Regions from separate parts of the Paenibacillus sp. FSL H7-0714 genome, predicted to be linked through region 1. Evidence: riboswitches for the same ligand, from Rfam matches in the RefSeq annotation. Region 1 holds a riboswitch; the other holds the start of a gene.

The links. Region 1 has a riboswitch for cobalamin ahead of NST34_RS02370 (anaerobic ribonucleoside triphosphate reductase). Riboswitches for the same ligand answer to the same signal wherever they lie in the genome.
Region 2: another riboswitch for cobalamin. It lies ahead of NST34_RS03955 (S-layer homology domain-containing protein); the one in region 1 lies ahead of NST34_RS02370 (anaerobic ribonucleoside triphosphate reductase).

The regions. Positions count from the first base shown of each region.
Region 1 is NZ_JBBOPT010000001.1:536,638-539,789, forward strand. Features, by position in the region: gene nrdG (anaerobic ribonucleoside-triphosphate reductase activating protein) at 1-25, opposite strand, end outside; gene NST34_RS02370 (anaerobic ribonucleoside triphosphate reductase) at 22-2,007, opposite strand; cobalamin riboswitch at 2,225-2,459, opposite strand; gene NST34_RS02375 (MTH1187 family thiamine-binding protein) at 2,834-3,142, shown strand.
Region 2 is NZ_JBBOPT010000001.1:893,313-896,464, reverse strand. Features, by position in the region: gene NST34_RS03955 (S-layer homology domain-containing protein) at 1-1,630, opposite strand, end outside; cobalamin riboswitch at 1,837-2,037, opposite strand; gene NST34_RS03950 (hypothetical protein) at 2,128-2,694, opposite strand; gene NST34_RS03945 (cellulase family glycosylhydrolase) at 2,914-3,152, shown strand, end outside.

The sequences.
Region 1 (3,152 bases):
CCGGATAGTATCCGCAAATATTCATAAATGCTTAACGCGATCCCGTACTTCGGCTTGTTTGGCGGCATTGAAGCGGGTCTGATAGTCGCCAGTTAAATAACCTGTAACTCTGCGCAAACGACGGATGTGCACGTCATTCTCATGTGCGTTGCAGGAAGGACAGTTTGTCCCAATTACACCTTCGTATCCGCAGCTGGAGCAGCGGTCAATCGGATGGTTAATGCTGAAGTAGCTGACCTGTTGTTCTAGTGCATATTTAATGATTTTGATAAAAGCAGATGGATTGCTGCGGGCATTGCCATTTAATTCGACATAAGAAATAGCCCCGGCATTGCAGTATTCATGGAAAGGAGCTTCCAAGCTGATCTTCTGAGCAGCACCTAGATCGTAGTATACAGGGATGTGGAAAGAGTTCGTATAATACTCACGGTCAGTTACGCCCGGAATAGAACCCAGTACCTTGCGATCAATCTTGGTGAATTTGCCGGACAGGCCCTCTGCTGGTGTTGCGAACAAGGTAATGTTGAGATTAAGTTCCTCACTTTTAAGGTCGCAATACTCCCGCATGTGACGCACGATAGCCACAGCCTTGGCATGGACTTCCATATCCTCGCCATGGTGTTTGCCGTACATGGCTTTCATGCATTCCGCCATACCGATGAAGCCAAGCGACAGACTACCATGCTTAAGTAGTTCGCCTACAGAGTCTTCAGGAGCGAGATTTTCGCCGCCTTCCCAGACGCCTTCTCGCATCATGAAATCGGATGCTTTAGCTTTTTGCGCGCTTTGGATGTGGAACCGATGAAGAAGTCCTTCCAGCGCAATATCCATATAGTGGTTTAGATCCTCATAGAAGCCAGCTTCATCTGCGACGGTACGTCGGCCTGTTACTGTGCCGTGTGCCAGACCGAGCCGAACCAGATTCAGTGTATTAAAGGAAAGGTTGCCCTTCCCGGAGCAATGATTACGCCCAAAACGGTCACCGAGCACTCGGGTGCGGCAGCCCATTGTAGCAAATTCCGTATCAGGATCACTTGGATCATAATACTGCAAGTTGAGCGGAGCGTCCAGATTAGCGAAGTTCGGATATAGTCTGCGTGCAGAACATTCCGCCGCTTTTAGGAACAATTCATAGTTAGGATCACCTTGCTGTTGATTGACTCCTTGCTTGCATTTGAAGATTTGAATCGGGAACACAGGTGTTTCTCCGCTGCCAAGTCCGTTCATCGTTGCTGTTAGCAGGGAGCTGATCACAAGCTGACCTTCTGGTGAAGTACAAGTACCATAATTGATGCTGGTAAACGGAATTTGCCCACCGGATCGGCTGGACATGGTGTTGAGATTATGTACCATACTTTCAGCCGCTTGCAGGGTTTCGATTTCGGTTTCCTTTAGTGCAAAACGAAACGCTTTTGGATATAACTCCGCCAGATCGGTCCGACTCATTGTAATCTCGCCCAAAGAATCATTAGCTTGTCCCTCATCAAAATAATCCAGACCCTTGCGGAACAGCTTAGCGAAGGATTTGGTTACATAAGGTGCAAGATCATAGTCGAGCTTATTTGCGGATACGCCGCCATATTGAGCATTTTGCTGGGATTGAAAAATAATTGCTACCAGTGACATAGCTGTCATTATGGAGTTCGGAGGACGAACACTGCCGTTGCCGGTGTTGAAGCCTTCGCGGAGAAGCTTATCAAACGGGATAAAAATGCAGTTAGTCGTTCCGATTGCGTATTGATCCAGATCATGCACATAGACGACATTGTCATCAATGGCTTGCACTAGCTGCGGTGGCATCGAAAAGTTGCGGGCGTACCATTTTGAATATTCACTGCCGAACTTGCTCATTTTACCGGAGAAACTCTCTCCGTTCAAATTGGCATTCTCGCGCAGCAAGTCCAAATCCCGGCTGTCGATAATATCGCGTCCTAAATCAATGAGCTCATCTAAAAGAACTTCTCGTGCATTTGTTGTACCGTTAAATTGTCTCTCCAACAACGTCATTGTATAGCTCTCCTCTCAGTCTATCGTCCTATCATTAAGAAGTGGGGCCGCAAAAGCGGCCGTATATTCATTGTGATCTCATAAAAAAAGCATCCTCTAGCGAGGATGGCAGAAAATGCCCGATGCGTTATGTAAATATCCACACAGATATTTGTAGTGGCCTCTAAGAAGATGACCGCATGCGGACACCGTTCCTGTTCCTCGCAGGCACTCATAGTTGGTGTCGTCGAAACAGGCAGGTCTCCTGGCTTCCGTAGGACCTCTCAGCGCCTTCCCAAGGGGGCTCTTACCCCTCAGTGGCTTCTGCCAGGAGATCTGCCCATCTTAAGCTTCTAAAAGCTTGTAAGGGGCATCCGGTTACAGTGGCGGGACCGCAGCGGATTTTCACCGTACTTCCCTATTAAGCTCTAATTCCGATAAAGGATCAAAGCGCCTGTCTCCACTATATTTTGTTGTCGTTAGATAAAAATAACCCAAGATGTTGTGTTTGTAAACAGTTTTTTAGAAAACCCGCGCGGGGAGCGGGTTCTTCAAAAGTACTCCACAAATGATCCACAGGCTGTCCATAAGTAATCCACAATTGATCCACAGGCATATAAAAAATGATTCATAAATTGTCCGAAAAGATGCCACAAAGAGTCCATAAATGTAGTGCAGATGACCCTAGAATTCATGTTAGAAAAAATACTTGTGGCGAAAGTCATATTTCGGAGAATTTTGGGGAAAGAAGAAGGGGCATAATAAAGCTGAGATCATTTGTGGGAGAGCGGTGGAGTTGTTACAATAGAAGGAGACACATACTTTAAAATTCCGAGGAGGTATTCTCATGCCTATTGCTGAAGTAACCGTTATTCCGATTGGAACAGGTAGTACGAGCCTTAGCAGCTATGTTGCGGATATGCAGCGAGTGCTGAAGACGGTAGAAGGGATTACTTATGAGCTTACATCCATGGGTACAATCATCGAAGGGCCTCTTCAGCGTATTTTTGCTGCAGTCGAAGCGCTGCACGAGTCTCCTTTTGCCGCAGGTGCAGAGCGTGTCTCTACCTCACTTAAAATAGACGACCGCCGCGATAAACCCTCCACTAGCCGTGGAAAGCTGGAGTCTGTGGAGCGTAAACTACAGGTGGAATAGCAGTTTGGGA
Region 2 (3,152 bases), 360 kb from region 1:
GATCCACGGCAGCTTTTACATTTGGATTAGTTGCATAATAAGGCGCAAGAGCTTGTATCGCCATCGCAGTAATATCGGTATCAGCTTTTGCTGGGCCTAATGCCCAACCTCCGGCGTCCGCGGTACCTTTTTTGATTTCTTTATCTAAAATATACTTAATCAAATTCTCTCTTGTAGTCTGATATATTACCCCATCTTTATCAGGCTCAGGGAATAGAACGGGGATCTCGTACGTACGACTATCTAAGGCAATCAGTGCAAATATGGGACCATTAATCCCTTGCTTCTGAACATATTGATAATCAGCGAGTGCATTGATTAGATTATTACCCGCAACATTCGTGATATCCTTCCCGATCGAGGTAAGTCCTAGGATCGCTCTGGAATGCTCTGTGCTTTTAATAGCATCGAGTTTTCCATCCTTCATTAATTCTGTTACTTTCTTAGCTACGTTGTTGTAATAGAGATCATAATAACCACTTGGTACTTCGTAGTTGGCACGTGCTAAAGATAAGATCGACCATTCCCCACTGCCAGTACCAAATGACGGATTCTTTACCGTTTTTAAAATATAGGCCAAGCTTTTATCTAACTGTTCCTTTGCGCCAGTGGTAGCATTCAGCTTGTAGGTAATTTGATATGTTTTCTCTACTCTATTTTCTGCTCCGTCTACTGCCGTTACAGTGATTACATTACTACCTGGGCTTAGAGATGCTTTGTACTCACCATTAGTAGCAGATAGAACGACTCCATTAAGTTTTACTGCTGGCATGATATCTTTAAATATATTGTCTGTGACAACTACTCTGAAACTTAAATCTTTATCGGACACTTCCTGTTTATCCTGAATACCACTTACAGTAATAACAGGTGGCTCTATATCCAAAGAATTGGTAAGCCCGACAAGCGCATGATCTACACTTACTTGAGAGCTTTCAATATTTTCGAGCACGGAATAGGCTTGGTAGACTGCCGATTGTACTACAGTTCTATCCAAAATACTTTCTTTATTCGGATCGCTGTTAATCTCTGCAATTTCAGCAGTTAAAGCGTCCTTATTGGCAAGTTGAATTGGTAGTTCTCCCCAACCACCACCAAGATCAGAACCATAGCCATACGTGGTGAACTGAGTTCGGATGATGTCACCATCTTGAGGATCATATTGAGAAAAACCAACTGGAGGAAATTCATTATTTACTGCATACATCCAACCAGACATGGGGGTGTAGTCAAACTGACTCAACCATTGTTGATTTACTTTAGTTCCTACTGTCATCCCACCAGCTGAGATCATATCTAAAATATATTTCGGAATATTCACTTCATCTCTGGCATTATCTTTAACTTCAGATAGATAAAAGCTACTATTTATATCTCCTAAATATTTATAATTGCCCTCTCCTAGCGCACGCATAATTAAAGATGCGCCATTGTCCCCTTCGTAGATCGGAACTTTAATAGGTTCCTTAATATATCCTTGACCCAATGTGAACTTCTCTACAGATACAGTTGCGTACCCTTTAAGCGTAGAGCTTGCTCCATCTGCATGAGCCGGAATTACACTTGTAGAGAATGTCGTGATGAATACAGCTACAATAAGTAACCAAGCTAAAAACTTATTTTTCTTCATGTTTCATAACCCTTCCCTTCTTTTCCTATGATAAAAAACAGAATTAAACCCAGCGAGAAAAAACACCAGCGCCACCCATTAAGGGATGGCATTCACAAAAAAAAACCACTCAACATAAACGTCAAGAGGTTTAAAATAGTGAACTGAAAACGCCATAATAGCTGACATGCACTATTCAAACACCTCTCTATCGCTCGTAGAGTTTAACGGTGTATTAGAAACAGGCAGATATTCTGGCTCAAGTATCATCACCCTTGCTACCTTCCCAGTTTCCCAGTGGTACCTTGCAAGGACTCCTCTTTCACAGCGGCGGGACCGCGCGGGATTCACACCCGCTTTCCATTTAACCAATCTATGATTGTAATTCCGAAACATTCATAATTGGCACCTATTGCTAATATTAATTTTTCATGCTTCATCATATCTAATATATATGCTTTTGTCATGCAATATTTGTTTTTTGTATAACGAGTAGTTAGCGATAATCCTATTGAATATCAAATCATTTTAACCACAATATACTCTTTTTCTCTCAGCTCAAAACCATCCTCCAGTGACAAAGAGGCCAAATCAAAGATTCGATCATACTTTTTATTACGTGGGAGCCCTTCTTCCTCAGCCCAGCATGTATAAAGCTCGAACTCGGCACCAGATACCCCATAATCTGTCATAAGCCTAAATAACTCCCGACAACACTTGAGTGAGGCGTTATACGATCCCGGTAAAGTATCTTTTAGCTTAGAGCCGCCCCAATTCGGTGAAATCCGGTACACATACGGACTCCGAAAATGCTTGCGAATCTCATCGTTCCAATACCCAAGTTCCTCTATAAAAATACCCGCTGCATCTTCTTCCGAGTCGTATACAAGACAGTCCTCATCTCTTAAATGAGATAGATCTGCGATGTCATCCAAAGGAATTATACCTTGCAGGCGCAGAGCCTCTCTTTGTTTCTTATACTCCGGGGAATTTTTCACTTCATTATATGTCTTTGCTGACGGTACACTGCCTCTTTCTCCTAACGGAAGCTCTGTAGCCGAGCCTATGTAATGAAATCTGCTCACTGGATTGCCCTCCATAACTTTGGAATCACTGCAAATCACTAATTCATATATGAATTTACCACAAATTAGTAAGGTACTCGTTGAAATTATTCTATGTTAGGGTATTTGGTAAGCGTTTACAACGAATTCATGGAGGTGTACGTATTCATCTAAGCACCAAAGTACTAAGGAAGGTCAGGTTTAAGCATCCTCAAAAATGATCTTACAAAGGAGAATTCAATGACTACTCGAATCCAGAAATCATTCTTATCATTGACCCTTGTCACCGCTCTTCTGCTCTCTTTGTTCTCATCCATTGCCGCCGCTGCCACTAAGGACGAGCAACAAGCTAAGGCAGCACCAAAGAGTAAGATCCAATCCTATGTAGACGATATGCAGCCCGGATGGAACCTTGGCAATACTCTAGATGCTACAGGTGAGGATGAAACCTCCTGGGGCAATCCGCGTGTGACCCAAGA